3 regions of the Paeniglutamicibacter sp. ZC-3 genome follow, and region 3 is predicted to be linked to each of the others. Evidence: riboswitches for the same ligand, from Rfam matches in the RefSeq annotation. Region 3 holds a riboswitch; each other region holds the start of a gene.
The links. A riboswitch is a leader RNA that binds a small molecule or an ion and turns the genes downstream of it on or off. The one in region 3 is predicted to bind S-adenosylmethionine.

Region 1 (7,475 bases), on a different contig from region 3:
TGACGTCGTCCGGGCCGTAGGTGGACATGTCCACGCCCATCCAGCCGGAGATCAGGGCGAGGGCCCCGTCGATGTCGGCGTAGGACTTGTAGTCCTCGAACTTGGCCTGCGCTGCCGCCGAGTCCACATCCGTGATGATCGTCTGCATGGCGTAGATGCGCACGTCGTAACGGCCGCGGCCCGCGGCCTCGGCGGCGTCGCGGATCTTGGTGACGGTGGCCTTGAGCATTTCCTTGGTCGGGGAGGTCACGAAGACCGCCTCGGCGTTCTCCGAGGCGAACTTCAGTCCGCGCGGCGAGGCGCCGGCCTGGAACACCACGGGGGTGCGCTGCGGGCTGGGTTCGGTGATGGCAATGCCCGGGACCTTGAAGTACTTGCCCTCGTGGTTGATCTCATGGACCTTGGTCGGATCGGTGAAGATGCCGCGCTCAACGTCGCGCACCACCGCGTCCTCTTCCCAGGAGCCCTCGAGCAACTTGTAGATGACCTCCATGTACTCGTCGGCCTGGTTGTAGCGCTCGTCGTGCTCGAGCTGGTCCTCCTGGCCCATGTTCCGTGCGGCGGAGGGCAGGTAGCCGGTCACGACATTCCACCCGACGCGGCCCTTGGTCAGGTGGTCGAGGGTCGCCAGGCGGCGGGCGAAGGGGTAGGGGTGCTCGTAGGACGTCCCGGCGGTGACGCCGAAGCCGAGGTTCTCGGTCACCGAGGCCATGGCCGAAACCAGCATGAAGGGGTCGTTGACCGGGACCTGGGTGCCGGCGCGCAGCGGTACCTCGTTGGAGCCGCCGAAGACGTCGTAGGTGCCCAGCACGTCGGCGATGAAGATGCCGTCGAACTTGCCCTTTTCCAGGGTCTTGGCCAGGTCGGTCCAGTAGGACAGGTCCTTATAGCGGGCGGACTGGTCCTTGGGGTGCTTCCACAGACCCGGGGACTGGTGCCCCACGCAGTTCATGTCGAAGGCGTTGAAACGGATGTGGCGGGGGGCGGGTGTCTGGCTCATGTTTGTCCTTCGCGAGGTGGTGGGAGTTTGCGGATCCGATGGTGCGCGGATCAAGTCATTGGTTCGGTGGCGGTTGGCGGTTTTAGGGGAGGCCGGTTGCCGGTATTGCACCCACGTCGCCGATGGCGTTGAGCTGCTGGGGTGCCGTTCCATTGACCTCGTAGTCGCCGATGATGCGCGCCTTGTAGATCGCCGGGTTGTGGGTGGCAACGGTGCGCGCGTTGCGCCAGTGCCGGTCCAGGTTGCAGCCCTTGGCGGTTGCCGAGGCGCCCAGTCCGTCAAAAAGCTTGGTCGCCGCCGAGAGAACCAGCGGCTGGACCACGGCTTGCGCCCGATCCGCGGCGAGTTCACACACCGCAAACCGCTCTGCCGGGCTCAGCGAGGCATCGGCAAGCGCGATCTCGATCTCCGCCACGGCGGCCAGGACGATGGAGTCGACGGCGAACGCGGTGCCCGAGATCTCGCCGACCAATTGGAGCACCTGGGGTTCCTCGCGCACCGGAACGCCCGTTCCGGTGCTGAAGCTTCGAGTGCGGGCCTGGACCGACGAGCGCACGTCATTGAGAACCGCGCGCGTGATTCCGGCTTGGACCCCCAGGAGCACCAGCTGGAAGATGGCGGATTCCGGGTCGTTGACCTGCTGTTCGTCGGGCAGGATCGTGTCCACCGGGACGTTCTCGAACGTGGTCGAGCCGGTGCCGGTGAGTTGCTGCCCGAATCCGTCCCAGTCGTCAAAGATCTTGACCCCGGAATGCTGCGTGGAGACCACCGCGATCTGGCGGCCGGCGCGGGCCGGATGCGCCACGGCGACGGCGACCCAATCGGCGTAGATCGTGCCGGTGCAATAGTATTTCTCGCCATTGAGGATCCAGCGTTCGCCCTGCTTGGCAATGGTCGTGTTGAGCGTGCCCAACCGGTTCCCGCCGCGCTCGGTGTAGGCGTTGCCGACGATCTGGCCGGCAACAATGCGCTCGATCCAACGGTGCCGCAAGGCATCGTCCTCAAGCAACAGCACGGATTCGACGAAGCCGATGTGTGAGCGCCACAGGTGCGCCACCTGTGAATCCGCCTCGGCGAGTTCGATCAAGAGGCGGAACAAGTCGGACACGCTTGCCCCATAGCCACCTGCTGCCACCGGGATGCGCAATGCCCCGAATCGCACCCGGTTCAGCCAACCGACAGGTTCAAAGGGGAGAGTCCGGTTGGCATCGCGCTCGCCGGCCCCGACCGCGATCTTGGCGAAGACCGGGCGGAAAATCGCAGCCAACTCGTCATAGTGACCGTTCAGTGGAACGCCCGGCGTGAGTTTGAGCAGGTGTCGGGCGGGGGTGTCGCCGGTGAATGCGTCGAGGTTGACGGCGCCAAAGATGTTCGGGTCCGCCTCGACGGCGTGCGCTAGTGCAAATGAATCGATAGCCATGAATTCTCTCCATCGGTCCTGGCGTGAGCACCTACCGCCCAATTAAGGGGAAGGGGTTGCTGCGGCGTCATGGAGCCAGATCTCTCGGCCGCTCTGGATGGTTGTTGGACATATTTCTACACGCCCCGGCGAAGCGGAGACAACCCGGTTCGTCACAAATGGCACGTGCGTCACAGGGCACAGCGGGCTTCCTGGCCCGCCGCGGCATCGGCTCAGTAGCGACCCAACGCCGATCCGACAACCATTTCTTCGACGAGACACCAGCCTTGGCGCGGAGGTCAGGCGACCCGGGGCCCCAGGTTCAGCCGGCCCGCCCGACAGCGGGTTCACGCGGCTGGACGCGTGATACGCGGGCCGGGAGGGCGGTCCCCCGCCGGCACTTTGGCGCTCGTGGAAAGAAGATGAAAATTCCCTATTTCATCAAATTTCATTCGATGGATTGCCGATTCTTTCCGGCTTGTCGAACGTTTCGTCACATTACGGCCGGCTTGCCTCCATGACGCCGGATCGACTTTGATGAAGGTAACAACCCATCCCGAGCGGCCGAGAGATCTGGCTCCATGACGCCGCAGCAACCACCTCGACCGAGGCCGGTGCTACCGCCAGGAACGATGGAGAGAACATGACTTCCACGCTTGACCACCCCACGCTTTCCCTACCGGCACGCGGCTCCAACCCGGCGCTTCGCGTGACGTTCAAAGGCGTTGGACGCAGCTTCGACGGTCGCAAAGTGTTGGGTGATGTCGACCTCGAGATCGCGGGCGGCGAAGTCGTGGCAATCCTTGGCCCTAGCGGTTGCGGCAAGTCCACGTTGCTTCGCTCGGTCTCCGGACTGGACCGACCCTCCACGGGCCAGGTCCTGATCGACGGCACCGCCGTCAACGGCCTGGACGCCCGATGCGCCGTGGCTTTCCAGGAACCGCGCTTGCTGCCGTGGCAATCCGTTGAAAAGAACGTGGCTTTGGGGCTTCCCCAGGGTACGGACCGTTCCATTGGCGCCACCCGCGTAGCCGAACTCCTGGAACTCGTCGAGTTGGATGCCCACAGCACCTTACGGCCGCGGGAAATTTCCGGCGGCATGGCCCAGCGCACCTCGCTTGCACGGGCACTGGCCCGACGCCCCGGAGTCCTGCTGCTGGATGAACCATTCGGCGCGCTGGATGCACTTACACGCCTGAAAATGCAGGACCTGCTGCTGGACATCCACGGCGCCTACCCGACGACCGTCTTGCTGGTCACCCACGACGTCGACGAGGCGCTCCAGTTGGCCGACCGCATCGTGGTGTTGGGTCGCCCGAACGGCGCCACCTCCGCCACCGTCACCCAGGTCCTCACGGTCCCCGGCGCACGTCCGCGCCACCGCAGCGATGAAGCCCTGGCCCGAATGCGCAGCTCGCTGCTGGCGTCGCTCGGCGTTGACGCGCACCGCCACTAGCACCGGCCCCCAATCACTTCCACTCCACTCGCTTCTTAGAACCAGCGCCGCACTGGCGTGCGGTCGAACACTCAAGGAAACCACTTATGAACCGCAAATTCTTCTCGCGTCGCGCGCTCATCGCCACCACCGCGCTGGCAACTGCCACCGCACTGCTGACCGGTTGCGCCGGCGAAGGCTCCGGCGGCGCCAGCGCCAACGAAGCCACGACGCTCAACATCGACTTCGCCACCTACAACCCGTTGAGCTTGGTGCTCAAGGAAAAGGGCTGGCTGGAAGCATCGCTGAAGGACCAGGGCGTCACCGTGAACTGGGTGCAGTCGGCCGGTTCCAACAAGGCCAACGAAGCGCTCCGCGCGGGCGCCATCGACGTGGGATCGACCGCGGGCTCCGCCGCCCTGCTGGCCCGCTCCAATGGTTCACCGATCAAGACCATCGACATCTACTCGCAGCCCGAGTGGGCTGCCCTTGTGGTCGCCAAGGACTCCCCCATCAAGGAGGTCTCCGACCTGAAGGGCAAATCCGTGGCTGCCACCAAGGGAACCGATCCTTACTTCTTCTTGCTGCAGGCCCTGGAACAGGCAGGGCTTGGTCCCGACGACGTGACGGTGGAAAACCTCCAGCACGCCGATGGGCGCGCTGCCTTGGAAAATGGCTCCGTGGACGCCTGGAGTGGACTGGACCCGATCATGGCCGGCGCCGAGGAAAACGGCGCCACGCTGATCTACCGCAACCTGGACTTCAACACCTACGGCGCGCTGAATGCGACCGAATCCTTCCTCAAGGATTCCCCGGAAGTCGCACAGGCCGTGGTGGATTCCTACGAAAAGGCCCGTGAGTGGGCTGCGGACAACCAGCAGGAAACCGCGACCATCCTGGCCGACGTGGCCGGGCTGGAAACGCCGGTTGCCGAAAAGGTGATCCTCGAGCGTTCCAACCTCGATGTTTCGGCGGTACCCGGTGAAAAGCTGATCGACGTCCTCACCGTCGTCGGGCCGATCTTCGTTCAAACCCACGACGTCACGGACCAGGCCGCCGTAGATGCCGCACTCAGCACCCTGATTGACGACTCGTTCGCCAAGAAGGCCGATTCATCCAAGGTCAAGGCCTCCTAATGTCCGCTGACCTGTCCCTGGACACCAGCGAATCGACCAACGGCAACGGCGCGTCCATGCCCGGGGGCCCACTGCTGGCATCCCGGCTGGGCCGCATCGGCCTGGGCACGTTGGTGCCGCTGTTCATTCTCGCCCTGTGGCAGGGTGCGACCTCGTTCGGGTGGGTCACCCCGGCTCAGTTGCCGTCGCCGGCCTCGGTGTTTTCCGCCGCGGTGGATCTTCTCGGTCGCGGAGAACTGGGCAACCACATTGGCATCTCAACCCAGCGCGTCCTGGTCGGCTTTGCCATCGGCGCGGTGCTGGGCCTGGCCATCGGCGCCTTGGTCGGCTTGTCGCGCATAGCCGACGCTTTGCTGGCGCCGACCATCGGGGCATTTCGCGCGGTGCCATCCCTGGCCTGGGTCCCGCTGTTGATCCTGTGGATGAAGATCGGTGAGGACTCAAAGGTCACCCTGATTGTCATTGGTGCGTTCTTCCCCGTATTCACCACCGTGTACCTGGCCCTGCGCCACGTGGACAAGAACTTGATCGAGGCCGGCCGCGCTTTCGGACTCAAGGGCGTCAAGCTGTTGACGACCATCCAGCTTCCCGCGGTGGTTCCGGCAATATTTTCCGGCCTCCGGCTGGCCCTGGCCCAAGCCTGGCTTTTCCTGGTGGCCGCCGAATTAATCGCATCCTCCATGGGCCTGGGGTTCCTGCTGCTTGATTCTCAAAACAACGGCCGCATCGATCGACTGATCCTCGCCATCATACTGCTGGCCGTGCTGGGCAAGACCACCGACGCGTTGGTGGGCTTGGCCGAACGCTGGGCCATCAAACGCTGGGCCTGACCCGGCAAACCTGCCCAAGAACCACCGAAGAAAAGCATCCCGAGCGGCCAAGAGAACCGGCTCCGTGACGGCGCAGCAACCACATATGCGGTGGAGTGCCAGCGCCAGGACCGATGGAGAAGACAATGACTGAAACCCTGAACACGACCGCCCCCGGCATCGCCAACGAGGCCACCTGGAACGAAGCCGAACGCCTGGCCTTCTGGGACGCCGCGGCGCGGCGCCTGAGCTGGTCCGACCAATGGCACACCGTCCACAGCAGCACCGGCGTGGACCCGGAGACGCGGCGTGGACCCGAGTTGCGCTGGTTCGAGGGCGGCAAGCTCAACGCCGCCTACAACTGCGTGGACCGCCATGTGGAAGCCGGTCGCGGCGACAAGGTGGCCCTGCACTTCGAGGGCGAGCCCGGCGACACCACCACCGTCACGTACAAGGACCTGCAGGACCGTGTTTCCCAGGCCGCCAATGCGCTGGTCGCCTTGGGCATCACCAAGGGCGACCGCGTGGTCATCTACCTGCCGGTGTTGGTGGAAACCATCGTCATCACCCTGGCCTGCGCGCGCATCGGCGCAGTGCACTCGCTGGTCTTCGGCGGCTTCTCCGCCGAAGCCCTGAAGTTCCGCGTCGAGGACACCGCCGCCAAGCTCCTGGTCACCACCGACGGCCAGTTCCGCCGCGGCACATCGGTCCCGGTCAAGGCGCACGCCGACGAGGCCGTTTCCGGCGAAAACTCGATCGAGCACGTCCTGGTCATCAACCGCACCGGGCACACCGACATCAACTGGGTGCAGGGCAGGGACGTGTGGTGGCACGAGGCGGTCGACACCGCGAGCACCGAACACACCCCCGAGGCCTTCGACGCCGAAACGCCCTTGTTCATCATGTACACCTCCGGCACCACCGGCCAGCCCAAGGGCCTGGTCCACACCACCGGCGGCTACCTGACCCAGGCCTCGTGGAGCCACGAGTTCCTCTTCTCGAACCCGGATCCGGCCAAGCGCGAGAACGACGTCCACTGGTGCACCGCCGACCTGGCCTGGGTCACCGCGCACACCTATGAGATCTACGGACCGCTGTCCAACGGCGTCACCCAGGTCATCTACGAGGGCGTGCCCAATGCCCCGCACCCGGGCCGCCACTTCGAAATCATCGCCCGCTACGGCGTGACCAGCTACTACACCGCGCCCACGTTGGTGCGCTCGCTGATGGGCTGGTTCCCCGAGGGAATCCCCGAGGACTACGACCTGTCCTCGATCCGGTTGGCAGGAACCGTCGGCGAAGCCGTGAACCCCGAGGCGTGGCGCTGGCTGCGCAGCCAAGTCGGACGCGACACCGCCGCCGGCATCCCCATGGTCGACACCTGGTGGCAGTCCGAGACCGGTGCCACGATCCTCTCCCCGCGCCAGGACGACACCGCGTTCAAACCCGGCTGCGGCACCCGCGCGCTGCCCGGCGTAGCCGTGGACATCGTCGACGATGCGGCGCAAACAGTGGAGAAGAACCTGCAGGGCTACATCGTGCTGACCAAGACCGGGCCGTCCATGGCCCGCACCGTCTGGGGCAACCCCGAGCGCTACTACACCTCCTACTGGGAGAAGTACGCGCAGCAGGGCTGGTTCCTGGCCGGTGACGGGGCGCGCTTCGATGAGGACGGGGACATCTGGATCCTGGGCCG
Region 2 (7,475 bases), 180 kb from region 3:
GAGTCGGTGGAGCCCTGTTCTCGCCGGCGCTCGAAAGCCTGGTGGGCACGGCCCGGTCCATGGAGACGGGGAACGCCGGCACCGGCGCCAAGCCGACGCTTTTTGCGCTGCTAGTCATTTTCGGTGAAATCGGCGCAGTGGCAGGCCCGGTGCTCGGTGCCTTGCTGCTCGGTGTCGGCATCGATGCCGCGCTGCTGGCCGGCGCGGCGATCTTTGCCGTCATGGCATTGGTCTTCCTGCGTTGGATTCCGGGAACCGACGCCGGGGGCCAACCAGCGATTTCACGGGTCGGGAATCGGGAGGGGGCAGGCACCTGGGCGTGCCTGCGTGAACGCCGGTTTGTGCTGTTTGCCTCGTTCTACGCGGTGAACCTGCTCGCCTACAACCAGCTCTACCTCGGGTTGCCGGTGGAACTTGAACGCAGCGGCGCCGGAGTCGGGGCACTAGCCGGGGTCTTTGTCTACGTTTCGCTTCTGACCGTGGTCCTGCAATGGCCCATTGCCGGGTTCATGCGCCGCGTCGGGGACAAGACGGCCCTCTCGCTCGGATTTTCCGTGCAGGCCGTGGGATTTTTGCTCTTGGCGGTGCTTTCAACACGGGAGGCGCCGGAGGGCGCGTCCCTCGCCCCCGCCGCACTGATGGTCACGGCCCTGGCGCTGGGCCACATGTGCGTGACGCCCACGGCCATGGGCCTGGTCGCCGGCTTTGCCTACGGACATCCCGCCGGGGCGTACTACGGCCTGCTCGCCACGTGCGGGGGGCTGGCCGTGCTGGCTGGAAATGTCCTATTGGGTCCGCTCTATGAACATGCCTACCTGCCGTCGCTGGCAGCGGCCGCCCCGTGGGCGGCACTGGCCTTGCTGGCCGCAACCTCCGCAGTGGCCATCCGCCGCTTTGTGCCCGGGCATTGACCGCCCTCTTTCCCGAAATCCAGTCACCACCCAACCACGAAAGACAGGTAAGACCGACATGGTTCTTCCACGCCCAAAAGCAGCCGCGACAGCAGTGCTGGCCTCCACCCTGGCACTGGGCCTGAGCGGATGCTTCGCCGCGGGCGACGCGGGCGCCGCCGCAGACGACACCCGCATCAAAGTGGCCATGATGCAACCGCCGCGTTCGGCACTGACCCCGCTGAGCGACGACGCCTTCAAGCTCTCCCGCTGGCAGGCGGCAGAGACCCTGGTGGTCCTCGACGAGGTGGGAGAAGCCCAGCCCGCACTGGCCACCGCATGGGAGCAAACGGATGAGAGGACCTGGACCTTCGAACTGCGCCAGGGCGTGGAATTCCACGACGGAACCGCACTAACGGCCAAACAGGTCGCCGCTTCGCTGGAAACCGCGGCGAATGCCAGCCCCAAGCCCCGCATCCTCGACGGAGTCGAGCTGGGCATCAAGGCCGAGGGCGCCGACACCGTCGTGGTCACCACCGAGGTTGCCGACCCGCTGCTGCCGCAACGGCTTTCCAGCCCGCAGCTGTCCATCCTGGCGGCCTCGGCCTACAAGTCCGGCGGAGTCGTCGTCCCGACCGGGGCCGGCACCGGTCCGTATGTGCTTTCCTCCTTCGACGGAACCAGCTCCGCAACCCTGGACCGCTTTGATGGCTATTGGGGCGAACCTGCCGCCGCCGCCGGGGTGGACGTCCAATTCGTCCCGGACGGCACCGCCCGCGCAGCGGCCCTGCGCACCGGAAACGCCGACATCGTGGAAACCATCCCCGTGGGACAGGTCGCCCAGATCGATCCCGCGCTGGTCCACGAGGTTCCCATGCCCAGGACCAACACCCTCTACCTGAACAACGACACCGGCCCCTTTGCCGATCCGGCCGTGCGGGCCGCGGCGCGGGAAGCCATCGAGCGGGCCACCGTGGTCGAACGGGTCTACGAGGGCCGTGCCGACATCGCCGAGGGGTTGCTGGGCCCCGCCCTGCCCTGGGCGGCAGCCGAACGCGCGAACGAAAACTACGCCGAGGTGCTGGGGAACCGTGCAGCGCCTGCAGTCGTGAAGGGAACCAAGATCACGCTGGGCACCTTCACCGACCGGGCGGAACTACCTGAGGTTGCCGTCGCGCTGGAACAGCAGCTCGAGGCCGCCGGTTTCGTCGTGGAGCAGGATGTGCGCGAATACCAGCACATCGAGGCCGACGCCCTGGACGGGAAGTTCGACGCATTCATCCTCTCCCGCGCCACCGTCCTGGATTCCGGGGACCCTGTGGCCTACATGTACAGCGATTTCTCCTGCGAGGGATCGTTCAACATCTCGCAGTTCTGCGATGCCGAGGTCGACGCGGCCCTGGCCAAGGCCGCGGCCGTGGCACCCGGCGGGGAACGCCGGGCCGCCATTGCCGCCGCCGAGGCGCTGATCCTTTCCAAGGACGCGGCAGTGCCGCTTTTGCACGAACGCGTTATCCAGGGCGAATCGGCCAGGGTCCGCGATGTTGAGCGCGACCCCCGCGAACGTGCGCTGATCACCAACCGCACGGAAATCGCCGACTGATGGCGCGCACGGCCCCGGCAATCAACGCACTTTCCCGCCTGCTGGCCCTTGCCGCGGTGACGGTCGTGATCGGCCTGCTGCCGTGGCTATCGGGCAGCAAGCCCGAATACACGATCCTGCGTGCCCGCTATGCGGATCGGGAAGCGACACCGGAAACCCTGGCGATGATCCGCGACGAGCTCGGCCTGGACCGCGGCCCGGTGGCGATCTTCCTGGCCTGGGCCGGCGGGGTGGCCCACGGCGACCTGGGAACCTCGTGGATCACCAACACCCCGGTGGGTCCCGGGACTGTCTCCGCCCTGGGCGTCTCGTTGACCCTGATGGGATGTGCGGTGGCGGTGGCGGCAGTTCTGGCCGTGCTGCTGTGCGTCCCTGCGGTGGCGCGCGGTCTGGCCGGAAAGCCGGGCAGCGGATCCGGGGCCGTTGCGGCGGGAATCACGGCGCTGCCGGAATTCCTGTTGGCCGCCATGCTGCTGATTGTCGGGGCCGTCTTGCTAGGGTGGTTCCCGCCCTACGGCTGGCAGGGGCTGCACCACGCGGTGCTGCCGGCGCTTTCGCTCGGGTTGCCCGCCGGCGGGCTGATCGGGCGCCTGGCCTCCGAAGCCATCAGCGCCGCCTTCGCGGAGAAGTGGGTGGCGACCTGGCGGCTCTCCGGGGCGCGCCGCGGCCAGCTCACCGCGGCCGTGCTGCGCCGGGCCATGCCATCGGTGACCAGCCAAGTCGGCCTGGTCCTGATCGGGTTGACCGGCGGGGCAGTGGCTGTGGAAAAGGTCTTCGCGATCCCCGGTTTGGGCCGGGCCATCCTGGGCGCCGCCAGCGCCCAGGACATTCCGGCGCTGCAAGCCGGGGTGCTGGCGCTGTTGCTGCTGGCCGTCATCGTGGGTTCGGCCTGCGCTGCGGTGCGCCTGCTGTTGCTGGGCAGGGCACTTCGCTCCGGTACGGTTCCGGCGCCGGAGACCATGCGCTTAACCCGCCGGCGGGAGATGCTCCTGCCGCTGGTGGTGGCCTCGGCGCTGGTGCTTTTGGTCGTAGCCGGACTGTTGCGCGACCCGTTCGCGTCCGAGCACGCGAGGCTGGCTGCCCCGAGCCTGGCCCTGCCCTTCGGAGCCGATGCCAGCGGACGCGACCTATTGGCCAGGGTGGGGCATGGTGCGCTGGCGACCTTGGGGACTTCCCTGCTGGTGGTGCTGGTTTGCCTGGTCCTGGGGCTGGTCATCGGGCTGTTTCCGCATGCGGCAACCGGTCCGGTGGAGGTCGCCAACGCCGCCCCGCCGATCCTGGTGGGCCTGATGGTCGCGGTGGTCACCGGCCCGTCGCTGCTCGGCGCCGCGATCGCGGTCGCATTGGTGGGCTGGGCACCGCTGGCGGCGCACGCGGCGGCCCTGGGACAGGAAGCGCGGGCCCGGCCGTTCGTGAAGATCCTCCCGGTGCTGGGCGTGGGCCCGGCTCGGATCCTGTTCAGGTATGTCCTGCCGGCGATTCTTGGTCCGGTGTTCAGGCACGCCATGCTGCGGATTCCCGGGATCGCGCTGGCGCTGGCCTCGCTGGGATTCCTGGGGCTGGGGCCCCGGCAGCCCACCCCCGAGTGGGGGCTCATCCTGGCCGAGGGAATCAACTACGTTGAAAGGGCGCCGTGGACGGTCGCCGCTCCCGCCGCCGCCCTGGTGCTTACCTCTGTCCTGGCGGTGTCGTTCTCCGGCCTGAACTGGACTCGCCGCCAGGGCAACCCCGGGAACGATGCCCCGATCCGCGAAGGGCACAAAAGTACTGCCTCGTCCGGCGAGTAACCCCCTGCGCAGGGGGAGCGGCTTCACGAAAAAGGGATCAGGGTCATCGCGGTGGGGTCGCAACTCCGCCCCGGCAGTCCGTCAAGACCGTGGCACCACGGGTGAAAACCATTCCCCCACCCTCGAATCCCGGCACCGGAAACCGGTCGCGAGCACGCCACTCCTTCGCGTCACATTGGCTTCACGGAAGTCCCGCGGCGTCATGCCGGAGCCGGGAATCCCCGACGATACACCGAAAAACGCGAATGGACGGCCGTAACAATGTGACCGCGGCAGACCAGCGAAAATGACGCCGTATGGACACATGAAGTGATTTTGCCCTTCGTGACGGCTGTGCCGGCACGCTCCTTGCACGTGCCCTCCAACCTGTTCCAAGATGAATACATCAACCATCAAGAGCGGCTGAGAGATCTGGCTCGTTGACGCCGCAGCAACCATCATCCGATGGATTCCCTTCCCTGGGACTCCATCGGCGAGGGTGCTACTGCCAGAAGCGATGGAGCCGCTTCAGCGTTCACTCATCATCGCCGCAGGACGTCCGTGACGGATCCCTGGGGCTTTTGTGGCGATCCCTGATGCCTCCCTCGAATCGACGAGGAGACATGCATGAGTATTGGAACGACAGCCGCACCGCCGTCACTGTCCTACGAGTTGTACCCTCCGGCGAACCGCGACGCCGCCGAGGGAATCTTCAACAGCATCCGGGCCCTGGAGGCGACGGATCCCGACTACGTGTCGGTGACCTATTCGGGGTCCCCGGCACGCCGGAACGCGTCCCTTGAACTGATCGAGCACTTGATCCAGAACACCCGCCTGCGCCCGCTGGCCCATCTGACCTGTGTGGGGGAGAGCCGCGAATCCCTGCAGAACCTGATCCGCCACTTCGTTTCCCTCGGGGTCCGCGGGGTGCTGGCGCTGCGCGGGGACCTGCCGACGGACCCCGAGGACTGGCGCGGCGAATTCCCCTTCGCCCGCTACCTGATCGAGCTGATCCGCGAGGTTGAGACCGACCACTCGGCCGCCCTGGCCGGAGGAAGACTGGGGGTGGGTGTCGCCGCCTACCCGATCCGGCACCCCGAATCCCCATCCTTCGAACACGATGTGGAGGTGTTGCTGGCCAAGGAGCGCTCCGGGGCCAACTACGCCATCACCCAGGTCTACTTCCGTGCCAATGAGTACACCAACCTCGTGGATTCGGCCCGCCGCGCTGGGGTCACCATCCCGATCATCCCCGGCGTCATCCCGCTGAACTCGGTCAGGCGCCTGAACCGGCTGGCCTCGATGGCCGGGATTGCCCCGGACCCGATCCTGGCCCACGCGCTGGAAACCGCCGGCTCGGATTCCGAGCGCCACCGCATCGGTGTGGACGCCGCCGTCACCCTGGCCCGGAGGGCCTTCGACGACGGAGCACCGGGCGTGCACCTGTACACCTTCAACGACCATCGCGGCTCCCTCGATGTCATCGAGCAGCTCGAATTGCCGCGGACCCGCGCGCAGGCCAGCAACACCTGGGCCACCCGCGCCGCCGTCTAGACCCACCCACCTTTCCACCACTTTCCACCACGCCAGAACAACAGGAGAACCATCATGACGAAGCCATCCTTCCCGGCAGCATCCATCCTCGGCTACCCGCGCATCGGACCCAACCGCGAGCTCAAGAAGGCCCTCGAAGCGCACTGGGCCTCACGCACCGACGAGGCGACGCTGCACGCCGCGGCCCGCCAACTGCAGAACGCCAACCTGGCCAAGCTCACCGGTCTCGGGCTCAAGCCCGATGACGCCTCGCTGCCCGGCGACTTCGCCTACTACGACCAGGTGCTCGACGCCACCGTCGCCCTCTCGGCCCTGCCCACCCGCTTCGCGGACCTGGCAGGCGAGCACGGCGCCATCGACACCGCAGGCTCCTTCGTGCTGGCCCGCGGCGACGAATCCCGTGCGCCTTTGGAAATGACCAAGTGGTTCGACACCAACTACCACTACCTGGTCCCGGAAATCGGCGAAGCCACCCCGATCAAGGCCAACGCCGCCGTCCTTCTCGAGTCCTTCGCGGCACATGCGGCCAATGGCAACACCATCCGCCCCACCCTGGTCGGCCCGATCAGCTACCTGCTGCTGGCCAAGGCAGAGGACGGCGCTCCCGCCGGCTTCGACCCGCTCTCGCGCATTGACGAAGTGGTCAACGCCTACGGCGAGATCCTTGCCGCCCTGGCCGCCGCCGGCGCACCGTGGGCGCAGCTGGACGAGCCGGCCCTGGTCACCGACCGCGGCGCCGCCCTGGCCGTCCCCGGCGCGCTCGCCGAGACCGTCTACTCCAAGCTGGCCGCCGCCACCGAGCGTCCCGCACTGTTCGTGAGCCTGGGCTACGGCACCGCCGGGGACATCACCCGCCCGGGCGCCACGCAGGGCTTGTTGGCCCGCGCCGGTGTCGATGCAGTACACGCCGACCTGGTCCGCGGTGCCGTCCCCACCGCCGAATTCCTGGGCGATCTGGCCGGCTCAACCCTGGTCGCGGGCATCGTGGACTCGCGCAACATCTGGCGCAACGACCTGGCGGCCTCGCTGGGCACGCTCGCCGCGCTGCGCGCCGAGGTCGAAAAGGCAGGCGGCACCCTGGCCGTGGGCACCGCCACCTCGCTGCAACACGTTCCGCACGATGTGGCCCAGGAAGCGAACCTGCCGGCCCACCTGCCCACTTGGCTTGCCTTCGCCAACCAGAAGGTCGCCGAGGTCATCACCCTGGCCAAGGGCCTGGCCGAGGGCGAGTCCGCGATCGCCGCCCAGCTCTCGGCCGCCGAATCGGCCATCGCGCACCGCGCCGGATTCGCCGGGACCACCGTGGCCTCGGTGCGCGAGCGCCTGGCCAACCTCACCACCGCCGATTTCTCCCGTTCCGTCGCCGAGACCCGCAAAGCCGCCCAGGAAAGCGCCTTGGAGCTGCCGCCGCTGCCGACCACCACCATCGGCTCGTTCCCGCAGACTTCCGAGGTCCGCACCGCCCGCGCCGCGCACAAGGCCGGCACCATCGACGACGCCGCCTACGACGTCTTCCTCAAGGCCGAGATCGAGCGTGTCGTGCAGCTTCAGGAACGCCTGGGCCTGGACGTGCTGGTGCACGGCGAGGCCGAGCGCAACGACATGGTCCAGTACTTCGCCGAGAACTTCGACGGCTTCACCGAGACCGAGAACGGCTGGGTG
Region 3 (7,475 bases):
ATGCCTCGGGCCTTGTAGACCAAAACCAGCTCGTTGGCATCCAGATCGAGGTCCGGCGCCGCGGCCAGGGTCACCTCCGTGGGCTTGGAAGCCGAGAGCAGCTCGCGCTGGGAACGCACCGAGACGTATTCGCCCGCGGCCATCGACAGGGCCCCGGCCAGCAGCCCGGCAATGCCGGAGAAGAGCACGAAGGAGGTTGCCACGCCCGTGGCGCCGATGCCCATGACCAAGGCCAGGTTGGACACCAGGCCGTCGTTGGCTCCGAAGACCGCCGCCCGGAAGTTGCCTGAAAGCCGGTTGCGGCCGCGGGTGGCCAGGCCGCGCACGACCTCCTCGTGGACGAGTTCGTCGGCGGCCATCTGGCGACTGGCATCGGTGTCTGCGGCATAGGGGGAGTTGCCCTCGGCGCGCTGGGCCAGGGCCAGGACGAAGACCGAGCCGAAGTGCCGGGCCAGGAAGCGGAGCATGGTGCGCCGGATCGAGGGCCGGGTGCGCTTGTCGGCGTTCTCGCCCAGCAGCGAGCGCCAGTGTTCCTCGTGTCGGGTTTCGGCGGCTGCCAGTCCCAGCAGGACTGCGCGTTCCTCACCCTGGCGCTTGTTGGCCAGTTCGCGGTAGACCGCGCCCTCGGCGATTTCGTCGGCCAGGTACTGGCGCCAGCGCTTGATCTGCGCGTGAGTGGGGGTCGGCGCTTGTTGCGTCATGCTCTCATCCTCATGTGGGCGTTCACGGCCTCGGGAGGCCATGCGATGGAGAGGCCCAGCAGGATTTCTTTTTGGGTACGTTGAGCCTCGGGCCACCAATGTGTGGACCGAAGGTCTCGTTCGCCCGGGCCGGGCTGGATTGCCCGTGGCCCCGGGTGGATTGCCGGGTTACAACGCTGTAACCAGTATGTCGACGCACCGCTGTCCCGCCGTGCCGGCGGGTCTGGGAACTACTCCCCTTCAACCCACGAGTGTAGCCGTTGGCAGGACAAGTGAAAATTCGTTGAGACTAAAAAACAACGCCTGTCCGGCGGGCTTTCCGGCCCGGGGGATGCGCACCGACAGCTCCCTCGCGTGGGCGTCGAAGCGCGGCGAGCCGACGGCATTGGCCAGGGCCGCGGCCAGCGAAGGTGCGTCCGCAACGTGGTAGCTGTGCCAGGATCCGGCAAGGCGCAGCTCGACGACCGCACGGTGGACATCGAGCAGGGGCAAAACGGGGATGGAAGGTGCCATGTGGGGGCGAAAGCCTTTCGTGAGCTCTTGCCGGGGCCAAGTGGTCCGCGACCGCTTCTTCATCCGAACCACCCATGAACCTGGGGTTGGTGCGCGTCTGAGTCGGAGCTTGCCGACGCGTCTCGTGAAGCTGTGGTCCACTTTACCGTGATTCGGAGGCCCGCAAGATATTTGCGTGCAATTGCGTCCAGGCAGCGGGGTCGTAGGGAGGAATGTTGGTGTTGTCCCGGCGCATCCCGGTGGAACCGTCGATGAGCTCCCGCACGATGTCGGCATGGCCCGCATGGCGTGCGGTCTCCACGTTCATGTGCAGCAGCAGGCGTCCGAGCGTGGTGTCGCGTTTCTCCGGCACCCACCAGGAAACCGTGGCCGGTGCATCCAGGGGGAGGGCTGCGATGTTGTGGTTTGCTGCGGCGATGGCGCGGCGGTAGAAATCGAGGATCTCGGAGCAGGGGACATCGGCGGGCACCCACATGTCGGCGCTGACTTCCGGATCGGCCATCAGCGCGTCGTGGCGTTCATCCTCGACCGTGAACCCGAGGCATTCGACGAAGTAGCCGTACTCGACGGTGGCCAGATGCTGGATCAGGCCCAGGATGTTGGTGCCCGTCCCGACCATGGGGCGGGTCATTTCCTGCTCGCTGAGGCCCTCGACCTTCCAGAGCATGGCTTCGCGCGTGCTGTCCAGGTACGTGGTGAGGTGGTCCTTGAGATTGTCCATGCGGCCCAGCCTAGGAGCGACGGGGCCCGCCGGGGAAGGGCTGCGGCGAAAGGAAGGAGCCCGTCTTCGCGCGCAGTGCGCGGAGACGGGCTCCCTTCGGGATGCGGTCCGTGCCGTGAATCCGGTGCTAGCGGCCGGCGATCTCGTTGAGTTCCGCGCCCTCGGCGTCGGCATGGCCGGCGACCCGGGCGTTCCAGCGGGTGATGACCGCCGCGGAGGTGGGGCGCGTGATCAGGGAGACCACGATGAAGGTCAGTGCCGAGGCAATCAATCCGAAGTAGATTGGCTCGTTCGCGTAGATGCCGTCAAAGCGCTGTTCGGCCTGGATTTCCAGGACGATCATGGTGCCCAAGGTGACAATGGTTCCGGCAGCCATCGAGGCGGCGGCCCCCAGCCCGTTCCCGCGCTTCCAGACCAGCCCGCCGATGATGGCCACCAGCAGGCCGCCCACCAGGATGTCGTAGGCAATGGTCAGTGCCGCGACCACGTCGGAGACCATGATGGCCAGCACGATCGAGACAATGCCCAGCAGCAGCACCCAGATGCGGTTGGCACGCACGTCGTGCTCCGGGTTTTCGTTGGTGTTCACCTTCACGTGCCTGCCGAACCAGCTGGCCACGAACGGGGTGACGTCGGTGCGGGCCACTGTGGCAGCGGCAATCAGCGCGCCGGAGGCAGTGGACATCATGGCTGCCACAGCGGCCGCCAGCACCAGTCCGCCGACGGCGACGGGCAGCAGCTGAGTGGCGACCTCCGCGTAGACCACGTCCTTGTTGGTGTCAGCGCCGATGATCTCCGGCAAGGCGACCTTGGCGGCCATGCCGATGATGGCGCCGGCTGCCCCGTAGAGCACGCAGTAGATGCCGGCGGTGGTGCCGCCCCAGCGGGCCACCTTCGGGGTCTTGGCGGTGAACACGCGCTGCCAGATGTCCTGGCCGATGAGCAGGCCCAGGGTGTAGACCACGAAGTAGGTGATGATCGTCTGGACGCCGATGCCGGTGAAGCTGAAGAACTCCGCCCCGACGCGTTCGCGGATCCCTGACATGCCGCCGGCTGCGTTCAGTGCGAAGGGCAGCATCAGGAAGAAGATGCCCACGGTCTTGATGACGAACTGGACCTGGTCGGCCAGGGTGATCGACCACATGCCGCCAATGGTGGAGTAGATGACCACGATGACCCCGCCGATGGCGATGGCCAGCCAGCGCTCCCAGCCGAACAGGACCACGAAGATCGTCGCATAGGCGCTGGTGGAGGTTGCGCAGAGCATCAGTGTGTAGGCGAGCATGACGATGCCCGAGGTGTTGGTTGCCGACTTGCTGCCGTAGCGCAGGGTGAGCATCTGCGAGACGGTGAAGATCTTCAGGCGCTGCAGGGTGGGTGCGAAGAGCAGCGAGAGCAGGATGACGCCGGCGCCGATGGCCACGACCAGCCACATGCCGGAGATCCCGAACTTGTAGCCCAGGCCGACGCCGCCGACGGTGGAGGCCCCGCCCAGGACGACCGCCGCCATCGTGCCGGTGTACAGGAACGGGCCGAGCCGCCTGCCGGCCACGAGGTAGTCGCTGCTGTTCTTGGTGCGCGATTTTCCCCACCAGCCGAAGATGAGCATAGCCGCCAAATAGACGGCAACGATCGTGCCATTGATGAATTCCATGGGGGAGCCTTTGCTGGGAATGAACTGGGGTGCAATTCTGGGATGCCTAGGGGTAAACTTTTGTTGTTCTACAGGCTAATGTGAGGTGTCGCACACGTCAATTGCACCTAAGCTGTATGAACGCAATATTTCCCTCGAGCCCACCTGGAGACCCGCGCCGATGAAAGCCCTGCCCGTTGAGCCCAGCAGTGCTGCCCTCGCCATCGGCTCGCGGATCCGGGCGGCGCGTCATGCCCAGCGTCTGACCATTGACCAGATCGCCGAATCCACGGGCTTGACCAAGGGTTTTCTCTCCCGGGTGGAGCGCGATTTGACCAGCCCCTCGGTGGCATCGCTGGTGACCCTTTGCCAGGTACTGTCCCTGGAGGTCGGGGAGCTTTTCACCCAGCCGGACACCCACGTGGTCAGGCTTGCCGAGGCCCCGCGCATCTCACTGGGAGGCGAAGGAATTGTCGAAAGGTTGGTGACGGCGCGTTCGGAGCGGCGCCTGCAGGTGATTCGCGCCGTCATTGCCCCGCACGGCGAGGGTGAAAAGGAGCTCTACTCGGTGGATTGCGAGGTGGAGGTGCTCCATGTCCTCTCCGGGCGCTTTGTGCTGATTTTCGCCAACGAGCGCCTTGACCTCGACGCGGGGGACACCGTGACTTTCCCGGGGCGCGAGCCGCACAGCTGGAAGAATCCAACGGGCGAGGAAGCCATCGTCACCTGGACGCTGGTCCCCGCCGCGTCGCGTTAGGACCCGTTGCCCAACCCGTGGACGAAACCCGCGGAAAAGACCTCCAGCCGCCACCGTCCGCTGGCCGCTTGTGTTCGGGCTTAGCCGGGGACATTGTCCTTCGCCGTGTTCCCTGCCAGCTGTGCGGGTACTGAGTGCATGGAGAGGGCCGCGGCGTCCCGCGGCGGCGCGTAGCGCAGGGGAGAGGCCACGAAGACCCCGGTCAAAAGCAGGGCGAACACGGTCCCGATCGTGCAGATCCGTGTCATGACCGCGGTCGTCCTCGCCTGAAGCCGGTGCCGTGCCAGGTCGAGCAGGCCGATCCCGGCCAGTCCACCGGCGGTGTTGACGACAAGGTCGGTGGCATCCGAGCTCCCAAGGGCCAGGACGTACTGGATGACCTCCAGCGCCGCGCTCGCCCCGGCGACCGCGCCCGCGGCCTTCCACCACTGCCGCGACGGTGCGAGCAGGCCAAGGTAGAGGCCGAAGGGCACGAAGAGCAGGATGTTCGCGACAACTTCGAAAGGTGCGCTCGCCCCGAACCCTGAACCGGGAGCGAACGGGACCAGCTTGAGCTTGCGAAGCACGCCCCCGCCGAGGTACGGGACTTCGAGCTTCCACAGCACGATCCAGGCGAGCAGGCAGAGATAGGCAACGAACAGCGCGAGCAGCAATTTGCGCCCGCCCTCTCGGGACGGATTCTTTTCCACAGCAGACACACAGACTCCACGACAAGCGACAGGGACCCTGCAATCCTAGGCCGCGGGGGCAAGCCCGCGGTGTCGAATGCCAGGTGCCTTAGCCCACGTGCACCCAGGGGCGCTTGCCGATGGCCGGCTCGGCCTCGCGCAGCACTTCGCGCGTCAGCGGTGCGATCTCGCCCTGGCCAAGGAACAGGAAGCGCAACAGGTTGTGCACCGGGTTGCCTTCGGTCCAGCGGAAGTAGATGTGCGGCATCAGGCCGGTTTGGTCGCGGATTTCCAGGCAGATCGCGGCAATGGCGGTGGGCACGGAAGGCGCCTCGGCCTGAAGGATCTTGTATCCGTGCCGGGTGGTCCCGGTAACCACGATGTCCTGGGCGAAGTCCGAGAAGTCCGAGACCCTGATCTCGATGAAGACCACCGGCGCATCCTCGGGCAGGTGGCTGGCCATCCTTGCGTGGGCAAGCTTGTGCCGGTAGCGGGCGGCCGAGAGGCGGACCGGCTCATGGGCGATGATCCGCACCATCGAATCCCGGCTGGAGGTCTCGATGATCTTCAGGGCCTCCGCATCGAGGGTCACCGACGTGGCCCGCAGTTCCGTGGAGCGCCGGAAACGCGAAACCATGGAGACGACGATGATCCCGGCGATGAAGAACCCGGCAATCCGGATGCCGTCGGGCCGCTCGACGACATTGGCGCCGGTGGTGTAGATGAATATGGCCGAAATGATCCCGAAGCCAATGGCCCGCCACCGCTGGCCCTTGCGCCTGGCCGAGATGGTGACCGCCACCGCGGCCGAGGCCATGAGCACCAGCACGCCGGTGGCGTAGGCGGCGCCCTGGGCGTCGACACTTGCCTCGAACAAGATGGTGATGACCACGGCAATGCCGATGAGTACCAACACCAGGGGGCGGACGGCCCGTGCCCACTCCGGGGCCATGCCAAAGCGGGGCAGGTAGCGGGGAATGAGGTTCAACATCCCCGCCAGGGCCGAGGCACCGGCAAACCACAGGATCAGGATGGTGGACAGGTCGTAGACGCTGCCGAATCCCTCGCCGAGCATCGAGTGGGCCAGGAACGACAGCGCGCGGCCATTGGCCTGGCCGCCGGGCTGGAATTCCGGGGCGGGTATCAGCAGGGTGGTGACGATCGAGGAGGAAACCAGGAAGACGCTCATGGTCAGTGCCGCCGTCAGCAGGAGCTTCTTGGCTCCGGCGATGCGTCCGAGTGGACTGGCCTCGGTGTCCCCGGGTGCCTTCCGGATCTGGGGCATCACGGCCACGCCGGTTTCGAAGCCGGACAGACCCAGGGCCAACTTGGGGAAGACGATCAGGGCAATGGCAACCATCATCCAGGGGTCCGAATGCGAGGCCGTCAGGTTCAGCCACCAATGGTCTACGGGGGCGGGGTCGCGAACCAGCGACGCCACTGCGACGGCAATGACGACGAGGTTGAGCAGCAGGTAGACGGCGACCAAGCCAACGGCCAGCCAGATGACCTCGTGGAAGCCGCGCAGGAACAGTGCCCCCAGCAGCAGGATGAGGACCAGCGTAATAATGACTTGCTGCCCGTGGAATGCATCGGGGGTGAAGGGGTTTTCGATGATGTGCGCCGTGGCATCGGCCGAGGACAGCGTAATGGTGATCATGAAGTCCGTGGCCGCAAAGCCCAACAGCACCAGGACGAACAGTTTGCCCTTCCAATGGGGCAGCAGACGCTCGAGCATGGAGATCGAACCCTGCCCGTGCGGGGATTCGTTGGCCACGCGCCGATAGACCGGCAACGCCGCACCCAGGGTGACTGCCACGAGCAAGAGCGTGGCCAACGGGGCCAAGGCGCCGGCCGCCAGTGCGGCAATGGCGGGTTGGTAGCCAAGCGTCGAAAAGTAGTCCAGGCCGGAGAGGCACATAACCTGCCACCATCGGTGTCCGGTTGGCGTGGATCCGGCGGGTTCCGCGTGGTCCTGACCTATTTCGGTGTCACGGAGCCACCTTGAAAAGCGTTTTGGACGGGTCTTGGTTCGCACGGGCGAAACCAGTCCGGCTGACGCAGAGGTTTTCTTCACGAGAAGGAACGCTACTCTTGCCCAACGAGCCTGGACATAGATGGTGACAACTAGTTTGGTGACGTGCGCGACAGTACGCCGCTTTGACATTCAGCCGCCGAAAAGCAACCATTTTGTAGCGGCATACATCAGGGAAGTCGTTTCCTGCGTTGCACCCGCCTGCTTTAAGGACTTTGTTTGTGAGTACCCTGCCCGAAGACACATCCTTGGTTCCTTGGCGACCCAAGCGGCTCTGGGCACCGTGGTGGCTGGCGATGATCCTGGGCGGGACTGCGGGGGTCACATTGACACTGCTCCGGACCTCCAGAACGTTTGTCATTCCCGGCGCGATAGCCCTGGCCATGATCATCATTTTTATCAGCGTCGCCACGATCTTGCGTCGGCAATTCCATTCCGAGGCCCTGG

Region 1: linked by a shared signal. The riboswitch ahead of OIU93_RS09440 (ABC transporter ATP-binding protein) and the one ahead of OIU93_RS02620 (hypothetical protein) in region 3 are both predicted to bind S-adenosylmethionine.
Region 2: linked by a shared signal. The riboswitch ahead of OIU93_RS01790 (methylenetetrahydrofolate reductase) and the one ahead of OIU93_RS02620 (hypothetical protein) in region 3 are both predicted to bind S-adenosylmethionine.

The regions. Positions count from the first base shown of each region.
Region 1 covers NZ_JAOYTG010000007.1:16,480-23,954, reverse strand. The annotation lists gene OIU93_RS09450 (LLM class flavin-dependent oxidoreductase) at 1-1,000, opposite strand, end outside; gene OIU93_RS09445 (acyl-CoA dehydrogenase family protein) at 1,083-2,420, opposite strand; SAM riboswitch class I at 2,427-2,524, opposite strand; SAM riboswitch class I at 2,948-3,038, shown strand; gene OIU93_RS09440 (ABC transporter ATP-binding protein) at 3,043-3,855, shown strand; gene OIU93_RS09435 (aliphatic sulfonate ABC transporter substrate-binding protein) at 3,942-4,970, shown strand; gene OIU93_RS09430 (ABC transporter permease) at 4,970-5,800, shown strand; gene acs (acetate--CoA ligase) at 5,926-7,475, shown strand, end outside.
Region 2 covers NZ_JAOYTG010000001.1:402,712-410,186, reverse strand. The annotation lists gene OIU93_RS01805 (MFS transporter) at 1-911, shown strand, start outside; gene OIU93_RS01800 (ABC transporter substrate-binding protein) at 970-2,493, shown strand; gene OIU93_RS01795 (ABC transporter permease subunit) at 2,493-4,280, shown strand; SAM riboswitch class I at 4,667-4,783, shown strand; gene OIU93_RS01790 (methylenetetrahydrofolate reductase) at 4,887-5,813, shown strand; gene metE (5-methyltetrahydropteroyltriglutamate--homocysteine S-methyltransferase) at 5,868-7,475, shown strand, end outside.
Region 3 covers NZ_JAOYTG010000001.1:579,176-586,650, reverse strand. The annotation lists gene OIU93_RS02625 (VIT1/CCC1 transporter family protein) at 1-701, opposite strand, end outside; gene OIU93_RS02620 (hypothetical protein) at 942-1,214, opposite strand; SAM riboswitch class IV at 1,233-1,344, opposite strand; gene OIU93_RS02615 (DinB family protein) at 1,357-1,935, opposite strand; gene OIU93_RS02610 (sodium:solute symporter) at 2,063-3,589, opposite strand; gene OIU93_RS02605 (cupin domain-containing protein) at 3,750-4,325, shown strand; gene OIU93_RS02600 (VanZ family protein) at 4,406-5,023, opposite strand; gene OIU93_RS02595 (amino acid permease) at 5,103-6,914, opposite strand; gene OIU93_RS02590 (hypothetical protein) at 7,250-7,475, shown strand, end outside.